Regions from separate parts of the Fusobacterium sp. genome, predicted to be linked through region 1. Evidence: riboswitches for the same ligand, from Rfam matches in the RefSeq annotation. Region 1 holds a riboswitch; each other region holds the start of a gene.
The links. Region 1 has a riboswitch for thiamine pyrophosphate ahead of thiC (phosphomethylpyrimidine synthase ThiC). Riboswitches for the same ligand answer to the same signal wherever they lie in the genome.
Positions count from the first base shown of each region.

Region 2: linked by a shared signal. The riboswitch ahead of E6771_RS05245 (YkoF family thiamine/hydroxymethylpyrimidine-binding protein) and the one ahead of thiC (phosphomethylpyrimidine synthase ThiC) in region 1 are both predicted to bind thiamine pyrophosphate.
Region 3: linked by a shared signal. The riboswitch ahead of E6771_RS12440 (thiamine ABC transporter substrate-binding protein) and the one ahead of thiC (phosphomethylpyrimidine synthase ThiC) in region 1 are both predicted to bind thiamine pyrophosphate.

Region 1 covers NZ_JAWDXO010000009.1:18,274-23,788, reverse strand. Annotated here, with positions in the region: gene thiH (2-iminoacetate synthase ThiH) at 1-869, opposite strand, end outside; gene E6771_RS05530 (thiazole synthase) at 870-1,646, opposite strand; gene thiS (sulfur carrier protein ThiS) at 1,987-2,199, opposite strand; gene thiC (phosphomethylpyrimidine synthase ThiC) at 2,217-3,494, opposite strand; TPP riboswitch at 3,612-3,710, opposite strand; gene E6771_RS05515 (sodium:alanine symporter family protein) at 3,816-5,168, opposite strand.
Region 2 covers NZ_JAWDXO010000008.1:53,247-58,761, reverse strand. Annotated here, with positions in the region: gene E6771_RS05260 (acetamidase/formamidase family protein) at 1-348, shown strand, start outside; gene E6771_RS05255 (VOC family protein) at 486-911, shown strand; gene E6771_RS05250 (CGGC domain-containing protein) at 1,118-1,552, opposite strand; TPP riboswitch at 1,699-1,799, shown strand; gene E6771_RS05245 (YkoF family thiamine/hydroxymethylpyrimidine-binding protein) at 1,849-2,457, shown strand; gene E6771_RS05240 (ECF transporter S component) at 2,474-3,067, shown strand; gene E6771_RS05235 (ABC transporter ATP-binding protein) at 3,071-4,513, shown strand; gene E6771_RS05230 (energy-coupling factor transporter transmembrane component T) at 4,510-5,205, shown strand; gene E6771_RS05225 (MerR family transcriptional regulator) at 5,269-5,515, shown strand, end outside.
Region 3 covers NZ_JAWDXO010000033.1:15,273-20,787, forward strand. Annotated here, with positions in the region: gene E6771_RS12420 (HAMP domain-containing sensor histidine kinase) at 1-454, shown strand, start outside; gene E6771_RS12425 (PepSY domain-containing protein) at 536-961, shown strand; gene E6771_RS12430 (DUF2284 domain-containing protein) at 1,254-1,841, opposite strand; gene E6771_RS12435 (hypothetical protein) at 1,855-2,358, opposite strand; TPP riboswitch at 2,486-2,586, shown strand; gene E6771_RS12440 (thiamine ABC transporter substrate-binding protein) at 2,643-3,617, shown strand; gene pyrB (aspartate carbamoyltransferase) at 3,873-4,937, shown strand; gene E6771_RS12450 (dihydroorotate dehydrogenase electron transfer subunit) at 4,967-5,515, shown strand, end outside.

The DNA of each region.
Region 1 (5,515 bases):
GGCTGAAATATTCTGTTAGCAAGGAGTATCTGTACAAAAGTCAAATCATCTACAGCATAGCTGTCTTTCAGATTTCCCTCTGCTTCATTTACTCTTGGAAAAGATATACTGAATTCACTGTTGGGATAATTTTCCATAAGATATTTCAGATGAAGTCCTGTCTTAAAAGCATCACTCCTGATTCCTCCCAGTCCAAGAAGAGCCCCTATTCCAATAGTTCTGATTCCTGCCTTTGCTCCTCTCTCAGGTGTATCTAAACGATATTTAAAATTTCTCTTTTCCCCAGAAAGATGTACCTGTTCATATCTTACTTCATCATATGTCTCCTGATATACTGTAAGTCCATCTAATCCATCTTCTGCTAAATATTTATAGTCCTCTTCATCTAGAGGCATCACTTCTATCGAAACAGAGGAAAAATATTTTTTTAATATATCTATTCCACCTTTAAGATATTCTTTATCTACTAACCCCTTTGCCTCTCCTGTAAGAAGAAGTATATTTCCTATTCCTGTTTTAGCTATTTCCTGTGCTTCATGTTCTATTTCTTCAAATTTCATATGTCTTCTTTTTATAAGGTTTTTTTTTGAAAACCCACAGTAAATACAGTTACTTGTACAGTAATTAGAAACATATATAGGAAGATACAGCCCTATTACATTTCCAAAATGCTGCCTTGTAAGTTTTGCAGCTTTTACTGCCATTTCTTCCAGATGGTTTTGTGCTTTAGGGGAAAGAAGGTTTAAATAATCATATACTCCCAGTTTATCTTTTCCTATACTTTCCCTTATATCTTCATCTGTAACACTAGAAAAATAATTTTCAAAATCAAAATCTTTCCATTTTACAAGTTCATCATAATAGCTCACTTATTTGTCACCTCTGAAAAGAAATCCAGTCAAAGGTGATGAAGCACTGGCATATTTCTTTTCTTCAGCAATTTTTGCAAGAAAAGCTTCTCTTCCAGCTTCTACTGCTAATGAAAAAGCTCTTCCCATTTTCACTGGATCCTGAGCTGTAGCTATTGCTGTATTTACAAGAACAGCATCACATCCCATTTCCATAGCTATTGCAGCATCAGATGGTCTTCCTATTCCAGCGTCTACTATAATAGGAACTCTGTTAGTCTCCAGCATCATTTCAATAAGAGGCTTAGTAACTATTCCTCTATTTGAACCAATGGGAGAACCTAGAGGCATAACTGCTGCTGCTCCTGCATCTTCCATTCTTTTAGCAGCTATGAGGTCAGGCATCATATATGGAAGTACAGTAAATCCTTCATCAGCTAATATTTTTGTAGCCTTTATTGTTTCTGAATTATCTGGCATAAGATATTGTGAATCATTAATTATTTCTATCTTAATAAAATCTCCACATCCAGCTTCTCTTGCAATTCTCGCTATTTTTACTGCTTCTTCTGCTGTCCTTGCTCCTGATGTATTAGGCAACAGTGTTATGTGTTTAGGTATATAATTTAAAATATTTTCTTTAGGATTTTGAAAATTTATTCTTCTCAATGCCATTGTTATTATTTGTGATCCACTGGCTTCCATCATAGGAGCTACTAAATTTTTATCAGAAAATTTTCCTGTTCCTGTAAGAAGTCTGCTTCTAAATTCATGTCCTTTTAATATAAATTTATCCATTTTACCTTCCTTTTCTATTCAATATATGTAAATAAAAATAAGATTAAATTTTAAAACTTCAGAAAGATTTATATAATTAATTAAACAAAACATAAAATTGATTTATAACATCTTTCTACAAATTAATAATAAGATATCTCTGATTAACAGAACTACTATATTACAATCTAGTCATTTATTCTTTTATCTTTTATAAATAAAATTAAAACAAATCTTTCTATTAAAAAGTTCTAAAATTATACTTCTGATTATAATTCACACAAGTTTTTTAAAATATAAATCTCTTATTCATATTCAATATTAAAATTCTCTAAAAATATTATTGCAGCTATTTTAATAATTACCCTCCAGATACAAAAGAAAGTACTTCTATTTCTGCATTTTCAAATATCTCACTTTCTTCCCATCTATCTTTTTTCACTATTTCATCATTTACAAGAACAACTGCTCCACTGAGCTCTATTGACCATTCTTCCTCTAGCTTTTTAAGAAGTTTCTGAACTGTAAAGTTTTTTTCTATTGAATAACTTTTTCCATTTAAAATTATATCCATATTCTTCCTTTCTATTCCTAATCCAGAATCTCATTACATCTTTTCATTGGACATAAATCTCCACACATAGTGCATACCTCTTCTTCTATTGGAGCAGAGGATGCTCTGTATGCTTCTGCTTTTTCAGGGTCTATACACTCGCTGAACATTCCTTTCCAGTTAAGTTCTCCTCTGAATTTACTCATTCTATGATCCCATTCAATAGCACCTTTTAATCCTTTTGCTATATCGGCAGCATGACCTGCAATTCTTGATGCCATTATTCCCTCTTTCATATCTTCAAGAGTAGGCAGTCTTAAATGTTCTGCTGGTGTTACATAACAAAGAAAGTCTGCTCCTGAAGATGCTGCAATAGCTCCACCAATGGCAGCTGTAATATGATCATATCCAGGAGCAATATCTGTAACTAAAGGTCCTAATACATAAAAAGGTGCATTGTGGCATAGCTTTTTCTCAATCTGCATATTTGTTACTATCTCGTGCATAGGTACATGCCCTGGTCCTTCTATCATTACCTGCACATCTTTTGCCCAAGCTCTTTTTGTAAGTTCCCCAAGTATAAGCAATTCCTGTATCTGAGGTGCATCTGTGGAATCATGAATACTTCCAGGTCTGAGTCCATCTCCCAGACTAAGTGTAACATCATATTTTCTGCAGATATCAAGAAGTCTGTCATAATGCTCAAAGAAAGGATTTTCTTTATCATTCAGCATCATCCATTGAAAAAGTATAGAACCTCCCCTGCTTACAATTTTAGTCAATCTTTTATTATTTTTTAATCTATCTACACAGGTTCTGTTTAATCCAGCATGAATAGTAAGAAAATCTATTCCATCTTCACAATGTTCTTCTACCACTCTAAATAATTCTTCAATAGACATATCCTTTATATTTTTTCCTAATTTTGCAACTGCATCATACATTGGAACTGTTCCAAGCATAACTGATGATTTATCTACAAGCTCTCTTCTGAATTTTTTAGTATCTCCAAAAGTACTTAAGTCCATTATTGCATCAGCACCATATTCAATAGCTTTCTGTACCTTTACCATTTCTCCGCAATAATCACAGCAGTCTTCTGATACTCCAAGATTTACATTAACTTTAGTTTTTATTCCTTCTCCTACTGCTCTTGGATAAAGATTTTTATGGTTAATATTGGCTGGTATTACAACTCTACCTTGAGCCATCTTCTCCATAAGTTCCTCTTTTGTCAGATTTTCATCTCTTGCTACTATCTCCATCTCTTTTGTGAAAATACCTTTTTTTGCTGCTTCCATTTGTGTAGAATACATACTTTTCCTCCTGTTATTTTTATTCCTGAGCTATAGAGCAGAAAATAAAAAATGCCCTATACCGAAGGGTACAGAGCAATTATTTTTCTCTTTCTGCCAGATAAATTACAATAAGGCTGAAAAATAAACTTGCTTCCCTCCGCTGGTACTATCCAGATCAGGTTCCAAGGGTCAGGTTTTATCCTTCTCAGCTTTTCAGCTCCCCTAGCAGTTTAATTATTATATTCTTTTTTACGATTATATTCCCTAAAGACAGTTTTGTCAAATCTTTTATTTTTTTCCTACACACTATTGAAAATTCTTTAAGTAAAATGTTCTTTTCTATTTAAAGTTTCCTTCTTTTCTATTATATTCTTCCAGTCCTTTTTTAACTACACCAGATAATCCAATAAGTGCGATTATATTAGGCAGTACCATAAGTCCGTTGAACATATCAGCAAGTTCCCATACTAGTTCCACTTTTAAAAGACAGCCTAGAAATATGAAAACTAAAACCACATATGAATATATGTCCACACTTTTCTTACTGGAAAAAAGATATCTGATATTTGCTTCACCGAAGAAATACCAGCCTATAATAGTAGAAAAAGCAAAGAAAAGAAGAGCAACAGCTACAAATATCGTTCCTAATTGTCCCATTCCTTGTTTAAATGCAAACTGTGTCAATGATATACCTGTCATTTTTCCATCTATTGGCACATTTGACAATATTATAAGAGCAGTTATAGTAAGTATTATAAATGTATCAAAAAATACTCCAAACATTGCAACTATACCTTGATCTACAGGATTCCTGACCTTGGCTATAGCATGGGCATGAGGTGTACTTCCCATTCCTGCTTCATTGGAAAACAATCCTCTTGCAACTCCATATCTTACAGCCTGTTTCACCCCCACTCCTAATAGTCCTCCAGTGGCAGCTCTAGGATTGAATGCTCCTACAAATATCATTTCTATACCGTGGATAGTTCCACTCAAGTTAGAAAGAAGTATATACAGTCCTCCTATTATATATAATACAGCCATAAAAGGAACTACTTTTTCTGTAAAAGAAGCTATTTGCTTAACTCCCCCTTTGAATATAAGTCCTGCTATAACAACTGTTACAGCTCCCATTATTATAGGATTTATTCCAAATGCCTCATTAAATGCTTCTCCTATGGAATTTGCCTGTACCATATTTCCTACAAACCCAAGAGCGATTATTATAGTAATGGAAAAGAATACTGCTAAACCTTTACATTTTAATCCTTTACTGATGTAAAATGCTGGTCCTCCTCTTACCTCTCCATTTATATCCTCTTTGTATATCTGAGCAAGAACAGCTTCAGCAAATATAGTTGCCATTCCAAAAAAAGCTGTAACCCACATCCAGAATATTGCTCCAGGTCCTCCTGCTGCTATAGCAGTAGCTGCCCCAGCCAGATTTCCAGTTCCTACCTGTGCTGCCACAGCAGTAGCCAGTGACTGAAATGAATTCATTCCTTGAGAATCAGCCTTACCCTTTCTTGAGCCTCTATGAAATACCCTTCTAACACTATCCATAAACCTAGTGACCTGAACTCCCTTCAGCATCACTGTAAACATTATTCCTGTTCCACACAGTAAAAAAATCAATAAGTAACTCCAAAGAACATTATTTATGTTCTTCACTATCTGTAATATGCTGTCCATTTTTCCTCCTCTTTCCCTAAGAATTCCAATAGTGTTATAATAAAAGCCCTATATCAGATATAGGACTTCTAAGATTTATTTATGATACATTATTTTCATTTTAATGTCAACATGAAATTTTATTTTCTTTTATTTGAATTAAAAATAGTTCTTTTTTAGTACGATAATCCTATTTTTTTATATATTAATAAAAATTTTTAATTTTAAAATTAGTATTTTAGTATAATATTATATCTGCTTAACTATTAAAAGATTGCCTTTATTTTATCATAATATTTTACTACTTAAATTTTTTATAAATATATTAAAGATTATATTTTAAACAATAAAAAACCAGGTTCCTAATT
Region 2 (5,515 bases), on a different contig from region 1:
CTTATGGGGGATGGAGAAGTATTTATCTGTGGATTGGAAACAGCTGGTGAGGTAACTGTAAAGGTAAGTGTATTGAAAAATACAAAACTACCAGTACCATTTTTATATTCAGGGGAGAAAGTAATGACTATACAGTCAGCTGAAACTCTAGATAAAGCAGGAGATATGGCAGCAAAAGAGATGTTTGAGTTTGTGAAAGATGCTTCTGGACAGAATGATTTGAGAACAGGAATGCTTATGTCGTTACTTTCTGATATGGCAGTATGCCAAGTAGTAGATCCTCTTCTTACAATGAGAGTTGAATTTCCTCTTGCAGTACTTGAAAAATATGGATATAAGCTCCCTTAGAATAAAATTGTCATAAGATAAAACAATAATATAAAAAAATTATCTTGTAAGTATAGAGTGCAGAAAAATAGTAAGAAAAAAATTTACTTATAATAAAACTAAGAATATATAAAAAATGCTCAGGAGGTTTTAATGTGATGAATAATGAACTGAAAATCAAAATGTACTCATTTACAGTGGACTGTATAGACCCTTATAAATTAGCAAAATTTTATGCTGATTTGCTAAAATGGGAAATACCTTTTTATGATGAAGATTATGCCTGTATATGTCCTCCAAAAACATATCAAGGAGCGTATCCTGGGATAACATTTCAACATAATCCTGGATATGTACCTCCTGTGTGGCCAGAAAAACCTGAGGCTCAACAGCAAATGGCACATTTAGATTTTGCTGTTAATAATTTAGAGGAAGCAGTTCAATATGCAGTTCAGTGTGGAGCAACAATTGCATCTGAACAATTCTCTGATGACTGGAGAGTTATGTTTGATCCTGATGGGCATCCTTTCTGTTTATGCCAAATGAAACCAATTTTTGAAAGCCCTCATTTTGCATTACGATAGAATTAATAAATCTGTAAATACAGGTTTGATAACTTTGGTTTTGTTATTTTGATATTGTTTGATTTAAAAGAATGAATATAAATCAACATGAAATTTAGAGGAATTTTTAAACAGTTTTTTAGTGTTTTAATAATGAAAATATAGTTATAAAATCCCAGTAATTAAAACAGATGAAACTGTCTAACTACTGGGACTTTATTTTTTATTTATTTATTTAAGGCAGCATAATCTTTGTATACTCCCTCTTCTCTCCTTCTTGTAGCTGTTTTTGAAAGATAGCTTCCTTCAACAATATTAATATATCCCATTTTATTTACTATTTTCTTCATAGCATTGATAAATGGGCATCTATCAGAATGATGATTATCAAAAGTTACACATGAAGCAAAATGTACAGCAACTTCATTTTTAGTGATAAGTTTTTCTTGAGCAATCAGTTTATTTACATTTCCTAAGAGACTGTTGATACCTTTTCCATGACATCCCCCACATTGAAAAGTGAGAAATCTAAGTTCTTCACTTTTGGGGTAATCTTTAAAAAGGCCAGTTCTGGTAAAAAATGAATTCATGCAGTGAAAACCACTGCATCTTCTTTTAGCTATTTCGCATTGAATAGTGATGATAAGTTTAATATTTTCCATTTTCCCCTCCTATGTTACCTGTATAAAGATATCATAGCATAAAAGAGAGATTGGGGATATGATTTATATAAATAAAATTTTCATTTTAAAGTCATATTTTTTAAGAAATACTAGACATTCATAAAGAATAGTGATATTATAATTTTGTTGAATTACTGGGGTGCTTAAAAAGCTGAGATAGGAAAATCCTGAACCCACATAACTTGATTCGGATAATACCGGCGAAAGGAGTAATGTGTATATTTTTTATTAAATAACCAAACCTCCTTTTGCAGATATAAAAGGAGGTTTTTTTAATGGGATTGAAAGATTGTTTATGGTGTATAGGTGGAGCAAGTAAAGGAGTGTCTGGATGTAGATTTTCTCTTTATCCAATGACAGATAAGTTTGTAGATATAATTCTTGGAGGACTTGAAAAAACAGATATTTCAAAAGTTTGGAAACAAACAGATAAATTAAGTACATGTGTCAGAGGAAAAAGTACTCATGTATTTGATGTTGTAAAAGGTTTATTTGTTAATGCTCATAAAGAAGATGTGCATATGGCTCTTGAGGCTACTTTTTCCAAAGGATGTCCTGGTGACACAGATGCAGATTCATTTATGGAAGTAGATGATGAAAAGGTAAATGAAAAAAATATCAAAGATAAAAAATTTAATGTAGTGAGCAAGATTTCTTTTTATCCTATGGGGGAAGAAGACTACATGGAACATATAGCCAAAGCAGTAATGACAGCAAAAGATAGAGGAGTTTTTACTAAAAGCTCTCATTATGTGTCTGTTTTAGAGGGAGATGTACATAGTGTATTTGATGTATTGGAAGAAATATTTCAATATGGAGAGGCAAATCTGTCACATTATATTTTACAGGTTACTATTTCAGTGAATAGCCCAACAAAAGATTAGGATATCAGGAGGAAAAATGTTTAATTGGAAATTAAAAGATGTAATAATGGTATCAATTTTTTCTGTAATATTTTCATTTATATATTTGGGAGCTGTATATTTTGCTAATTTTCTTGCAACAATACTTGCATCTTTTGGATTAGCTCCTTTTGCATATGAGATCCTTTTTGGAGTATGGTTCATGGCATCTACTTTTGTACCATATATCGTGCAGAGATCAGGGGTAGCAGTAGTTTCAGAAGTGCTTTCTGCCCTTATAGAGGTTATCATGGGAAATATGTTTGGACCAATAGTAATTCTTTCTGGAATAATTCAGGGAATGGGACCAGAACTTGTATTTGCAAAGAATAAATATAAGAATTTTACTATGATGAATATGTGTCTTGCAGCAGCAGCAGCTTGTGTAGCAAGTTTTATATGGGGATTCATAAGAGGAGGGTTTGTAAAATATTCTCCAATAATGTTAGTATGCATGTTTATAGTAAGACTTATCAGCTCAGTGGTATTTTCAGGTATAATCTGTAAAATAACTGCTGATAAGCTGGCAGGAACAGGAGCATTGAGTGGTTATGTTCTTGGACAGAATAATGATCCTGAAATGGAAGATTAATCTATGGAAGAAGTTTTAAGATGTCAGGATATTGTTTTTAAGTATAGAGAAACATCAAAAGAAAATGTAATAGATAGCTTCACATACTCTTTTGATAGAGGGGAAATATATTTAATAACAGGCTTTTCAGGCTGTGGAAAAAGTACTCTTGCCAATGTTATTGCAGGACTTTATCCAAGCAGTAAAGGAATACTTTCTAAGGGAGAAGTAAAACTTTTTGGAAAAGAGATATCTGAATATCCTCTTGAGAAAAGAGCTGAATATATTATGATGATGTTCCAAAATGCTGATACTCAGTTTTGTATGGATATAGTAAAAGATGAAATAATATTCTGTCTGGAGAATATTTCTTTTTCTGTAGAAAAGATGAATGAAATTGTAGAAGGAGTATTAAAAGAAACTGGAATAGAATATCTAAAATACAGAAAAATATCTTCACTTTCAGGAGGAGAAAAACAAAAACTTTCTCTGGCATGTATATTAGCAGTAAAACCAAAAATTATAGTACTTGATGAACCTTTTGCCAATGTGGATTATGAAAGCAGTCAGGAAATTGTAAATATACTGAAAAATATAAATAAAGAAAAAGAAGGGACTATAATAGCTGTAGATCACAGAATATCTCTTTGGAAAGATATAGATTACACTCTTCTCCATTTAGGAAAAGGGTGTAGTTTTGTTGATAAAAATATTGATAAATATCTTGTTGATATAATAGATGAAGAAGAATATAAAAAGAATTATCTGGAAAAATGTGAGAAGTTTAAAGAGCGAGGAGATTCAATAGAGATAGAAGGATTAAAAATGGTTTATGAAAAGGAATCTCTGTTGGAAGATATTAATATTAAGATAAAAGAGGGAAGCATAACCTCTATAATAGGAAAAAGCGGAGCTGGTAAAACTTCTCTTTTAAAAGCTATAGCAGGGATATATAAGATATCACATGGAAATATAAAGATATTTGGAACAGATATTAAAAAAATTAAAGATAAAGTATTCATAAATAATGTAGGAATAGTTTTTCAAAATCCTCAAAATCAGTTTATAACATATAAAGTTATAGAAGAAATAATGTTTACTATGAGAAATAGATATCCTAAGGAAGATGAAAAACTGCTTTTAGAAAAATCAGAAAATTTGCTGAAAGAATTTGAACTTTATAAATATAGAAATTTTTCACCTTTTTCTCTTAGTCAGGGACAGCAGAGAAAACTTGCAGTTCTTTCAATGCTGGGAGCTGGGCAAAGGATAATTCTTTGTGATGAGCCTACTTATGGACAGGATAATAAAACAAGTATAGAGATAATGGAATTTCTTAAAAGGAAGGCAATAGAAGAAAATATTACTGTTGTGATGGTATCCCATGACAAAAATCTTGTATTCAGGTATTCAGATTTTATCTATGAAACAACTATTGATAAAAATATAAGGAGAATAGAAGTATGATAAAACTCAATCCAGGATATAAAGGACTTACTATATTTCTAATATCTCTGCTCCTTTCTTTTGAGTATAACTATTATTTAAATTTTTCAGTATTTTGTATTTGTATCATGCTTATGGTCATTAATAAAATTTCACTGAAAAAAATAATACTGTCTTTTCTTCCTGTCCTGCTTTTAGCTGGGGGAATATTTTTTACAGGAATGTTATACAGCAGCAGAGGAACAGCTGAAGATATTACAAGCCTTACTAAAACTGTTGTAGTTATAGGAAATATAGAAAATGGACTGCAGCTTTCTATAAGAATATTGGCTTATGCTGGACTGGGGCTTCTTTTTGTATTTACAACTGATCCCAGACTTTTTATAATCAGTCTTATGCAGCAGTTTCATCTTCCAGGAAATTTTGCCTATGGAATACTTGCAGCATATGGTTTCATTCCTGTGATAAAACAGGAGTATGAGAATATGAGATATGCCTATAGAGCAAGGGGAGTTAAACGTAATATATTTATGCTTCCAATGCTTGTGACAGCTGTACGTTCTTCTGAGAGTATTGCAATGGCTATGGAATCAAAAGGATTTAATGCTAAAAGCAAGAGAACAGAATATATAAAACTAAAGGTTACAAAATGGGATTATATAGTTTTGATAGGAAGTACAGGAATAACACTTCTTGCAATGTATTTATTTTAACTTTTCATTTTTTCTCTGCTGAGGTATAATATGGAAAATATTTTAAATCAGGGAGAGAAAAATATGAAGGAGCTGTTTTCTATAGGAGAGATGGCTAAACTCTTTAATATGAGAGTTGGTACATTGAGATATTATGACGAAATAAATATTTTAAAACCTGAAAAAATAGATGATGAAACAGGATATAGATATTATTCAACTAAGCAGTTTGAAAGGCTGAACACTATAAAATACCTTAGAGCCTTGGGGATGTCTCTTGAAAAAATAGAGTCTTTTTTTGATGGAAAAGATGTAGAAAATCTTAAAAAAC
Region 3 (5,515 bases), on a different contig from region 1:
AGATATTCTGCAATTAATGGAAGAAATTATAAAGGATATTAAATTTACAGCTGAATCAAAAAAAATTGCTGTAAATATGATAAGTAAACTAACTGTACATGAATATTATGTAGATAAAATGCTTTTCAGCCGTGCTGTTCAAAATGTCTTACAAAATGCCATTATACATGGAAAAGAAAATGGTTGTGTTACTATAGAAATTTATGAAAAAAACAGTTATATTGCCATAAAAATAAAAGATAATGGAATTGGAATAAGTAAAGAAAACTTAAATAAAATATGGGACAGATTCTATCAAGTAGACCAATCAAGAACAAGCCAAGAAAATGGAAGTATGGGATTGGGATTATCAATGGTTAAGTGGATTATCGAAAAACATAAAGGTTATACAGAAGTTGAAAGCACTCTTGGTGCTGGAAGTACATTCACTTTATTTTTTCCAATAAAAATATAAAAAAAATTTTAATTTTAATGTTCCTTTCATAATTGAACTATATAATCAAAATATAAATCAAATAGGTGAAAGGAGAAAAATATGAAAAAACTAAATGTGAATATTTTAAAGAAAAATTTAAAACAAGGAAAAAGAGGTATTAAAACTCTAATATTATCTACAGCTGTACTTATGCTGTTGGTTGGAACAGGAGCTTTTGCAGGAGATTCATTACACAAGAAAAGAGCCAGAGAGGCTGAAATAAATCTTATTCAGAAACAGGCTATCAGTAATGGAGTAAAATTAATAAGTCCAGAAGAAGCAAAACAAGTAGCACTTTCAGCAGTTGGAATCAAAGAAAGTGATGTAAAATACTTTAAAATTAAACTGGATCAAGAAGATGACTGCAGACCTGCTTTATATGTTTATGAAGTAGAATTTGTACATGATGGACTGGAATATGAACTTGATATTGATGCAGCAAATAAAAGAATTCTTAAATCTGATGTAGATTCATGGTTTGATTAAAATCAACCTAAAGTTATAAAATTAATCTAAAATTTAATAAAAAAGCTGTCTATCTCTAGTGAACTTATGTTTTCTGCAGTTGATGGCTTTTTTCTTTAACTTCTTCTTCTTTAAATACAAATCAATATATTAATTATGATTATTAAATAATTTTGAAACTTCTTAGTTATCTTAATTTTTCTGATATTTATTTCATATTTATAAATCAATATTTTCTCAATAAAAAAGTTCATGAATTTAGAATCTTTTTTCTAGATATTTCATGAACTTAAAATCTTTTAACATTTTGTAATTATATATTAAATTCTTTTTCAAATCCTTCTATTTCTTCTTTAGTCATAAGCCCTGTAACTAAAGAAAAATATTCAGGAAGAGAAGTTTCTGTTGCCCATTTTAATTCATAATTCAATAATTTACTTGATATACCTCCTATATCAAATCCCATTGATTCCAGAGAATATCTCATCATATCTGGGTGCTGACACTGAATATTATTTTTTCTGGAACAATCATCACATATTTTGCATCCTCCAGCAGAAAGACTCTTGCTTCCTTCATATCTTTTCTCCACTCTTAAAAGCTCCATCATTATCTTATCTTTCATATATTTAAGAGTTTCTGTAGTATAATCATTTATTTTTTCTTTTGTATTTACCTTTTTCAAAGTTTCCTCATCAAAAATAATTTTGACTCCTACAAGATATATATACTTATAATCTTTCAGATAATCTTCCACAACAAAACTATAAGGTGGACATGACCAAGTATTTCCATAATTTCTGCACTCTTTACAAAATTTTTCAAATTTCTCTCTGTCGCAATAATCTTTTTTTAATTCATCCATAGGCATCTTTTTCAGTTTTACCTCTGTTCTATACATTATTTCCTCCAGATTAGAATATTCTATATCCAAAAACTAAAGATAACTGTTTTAATCTATCTGATCCTCTTCTATCTCCATCTATTTTTGTCTCTGAATAAAGCAGCTCTGCTTGGAATGGCATAAAATCTACTCCAAATCCTCCAGCTATATAACCTTTTCCATCAGGACTTGAATTTCTTACACTTTCATTTGTCATAATAACTCTACCTGCTTTTAAAACAATATATGGTTCGAAAAATACTGGAAGAAGATTCCATCTTGCCACAAGATATACTGGAACTGTTCCTATATCAGTTCCCCCTGTTTTTCCATTATATGCTATTCCTGCTCCTAAATCTGCAAGAAGAAAATCCTGAGTTGCTTCAAAGCTAAAAGTTGGTGCATAATTTTCAAAAGATCCACTTTCATGATTATAAGAATTAGTTTCAGTTATTGCTCCTACTCTTAAATATCCATCTACAGCAAAAGCTGACATTGACACAGCAAAAAATATCATCAATAGTATTTTTTTCATAAAATCCTCCTTAAATTCTTTTACTTTTTATTTTTTATATGATATATTAAATTATACATCAAAGGTAAAAAAATATAAAGTAGTTATTTGGCAAACTTTATATTCAAATGTATCTTTACATAATAAAATATTATCATACGGGAGCTGAAAAAGCTGAGAGGAAATTTTATTTCGACCGTTAAACCTGATTTGGATAATGCCAGTGTAGGAAATGTTTTTAAGTTGTCTTATTATCCTTTTCAGACAGCTTTTTTTATTGCTCTCAAAATTTTTAGGAGGATATTATGAAAAAATTTATTTTATCTTTATTTTTATTGTTATCTGTTTCTTCATTTTCAGAAGAAATAGTCATTTATGGACCTAGCTCTGCAAAATGGATAGGAAAAACTTTTGCTCCAATATTTAAAGAAAAAACTGGAGTGGATATTAAGTTTATATCTATTGATGGTCTTGTATCAAGACTGAAACTTGAAGAAAAAAATCCTAAAGCAGATATTGTTATTGGACTGACTTCTTTAAGCACTGAAATAGCCAAAAAGGAAAACCTTATTATTCCTTATATTCCTAAAAATATTTCCAATATAAAGAACAGTAATTTTATAATGGATAAAGAAGGATATACAACTCCTTTTGATTATGGACTTCTTGCTGTCAATTATGATACAAAAAAAATCCCTGTTCCTCCAAAAAATCTGTCAGAACTTGGTAAATTAGAGAAACAGCTTTTAGTTGAAAATCCAGCTACCTCTTCTACTGGTGAAGAAGCTCTTTTATGGAGCATAGCCTTATATGGAGAAAACTGGAAAGATTTCTGGAATGTTTTAAAACCTGCTGTATATACTGCTGAACCTGGTTGGAGCGAAGCATTTGCTAAATTTACTGCTGGAGAAGCTCCTATGATGATTGGATATGCTACAAGCAATCTTTTCTTTTCACAAGATGAAGAACAAAGCAGATTCAGTAGTTTCCTTTTAGATGATGGAACTTTTATGTATTTAGAAGGTGCATCTTTAGTAAAGAAAAAAGAAACAAAAGAAGGGGCTAAAAAATTCATGGAATATATCCTCAGTGAAGATTTTCAAAATCTGGTTCCTAAAAAAAATTATATGTTTCCAATTATTGACATTTCCCTTACTGAAGAATTCAAATTTGTTCCTGTTGCTGAAAAAACTGTAAAACTCAGTGATGAACAGGTAAAAGACCTCGTTAATAACCTTGATAAATATAAATCAGAGTTAATAGAAATTTTAAAAAAATAATCTGAATTCCCTCTTGAATTTTTCTAAAAAGTGTGATATTATAATCAAGATATAGAAAAATATAAGGAGGACATAGATACATGAAGATATTTAATGATAAATTGAATATACCAATTTCTATCTTAGGAATCATTTATTTTATTTTTCTATTTTTAAATATTTTAAAAAACATTTTTATTATAGGGAATGGAAGCCACATCATTTTGTGATTTTCATTCCTTTTTTTATATTATTGATATTTCATGGGAGGGTAATATGAAAGATTTTATATCAATAAAAGATTTGACAAAAGAAGAAGTTTTAGAAGTTTTAAATTTAGCTCTTGAGTTATCTGAAAATCCAGAACCTGAGCTGATATCTGGAAAAATAGTAGGAAGCCTTTTCTTTGAACCATCTACTAGAACAAGATTATCTTTCACTTCTGCTGCATACAGAATTGGTGGAAAAGTTCTAGGTTTTGACTCTCCAGATGCTACTTCAGTTAAAAAAGGAGAATCTTTAAGAGATACAGTAAAAATAGTAGAAGCCTATTCTGATATCATTGTTATGAGACACAATATAGAAGGAGGTCCTAAATTTGCTGCTGAAGTTTCTAAAAATCCTGTAATTAATGGGGGAGATGGTTCTAATGAACATCCAAGTCAGACACTCTTAGACCTTTTCACAATAAAAAAAGAACTAGGTAAGATAGAAGGTGTAAAAATAGCTTTTGTTGGAGACCTAAAATATGGCAGAACTGTTCATTCTCTTACTAAAGCCCTTGAAATGTTTGATGCAGAATTTTATTTTGTAGCACCAGCTTCTATCCAGATACCTGAATATATCACAAAGGAACTTGATGAGAAAGGAATGAAATATCATATCTGCTCTGAATATGAACCTATTCTTTCTGAAATAGATGTTTTGTATATGACAAGAATTCAGAAAGAAAGATTTGAAGATATTGAGGAATTTAATAAAGTCAGTGGAGTATACAAAATATCAAAAGAAACAATAGTTGGAAAATGTCAGAATCATATGATAGTTATGCATCCTCTCCCTAGAGTTGATGAAATAAATGTGGATTTAGATGATACAAAACATGCTCTGTATTTTAAACAAGCTGCAAATGGAGTACCAGTAAGAGAAGCTATGTATGCTCTTGCACTAGGAATAAAAAAATCCTCTGCTCCTGTTAAAGAAAATAAAAATGTAGAAGAAAATGATAAAGTTGTATGTTCTAACCATAAATGTGTAACTCATTTTGAAGAGACACCAAATAAGGTAGTAGTAAAGGATTATGGGAAATTCTGCTACTATTGTGGTAAGGAAATAAAATAATTTAATACATATAGTTTGTAGGAGGAGAAATGTTTTTAGAAGATTGTCTAATTTTAGAAAATAAAAATATTGCAGGACAAAATTATCTTATGAGATTAAAAGCTGAAAAAAGCATACCAGTATCAAAAGCTGGACAGTTTTTTATGATTCAATGTAAAAATAAGCTTCACATATTGAGAAGACCAATAAGTCTGCACTATGTAGATAAAAATAAAATGGAACTTGAGTTTTACTATGAAACAAAAGGTGGAGGAACAAAAGAGTTCTCTGAAATGAAAGCTGGAGAAACTATAAATATTCAAGGTCCACTTGGACATGGATTTTCCACTGATATGACAGGTAAAAAACTTTTAGTAGTTGGTGGTGGAATGGGAATGGCTCCTATGAAACTTCTGGTAGAAATATTAAAGAAAAACAATGAAGTTACTTTTATAGCTGGAGGTAGAAACGCTCAAGCTGTTGAAATTCTTTCTAATTTCAACTTTGATAATGCAGACCTTCATGTAACTACTGATGATGGTTCAGCTGGTACTGAGGGAACTGTTATAGTTAAAATGGAAGAACTAATGAACAGCAAG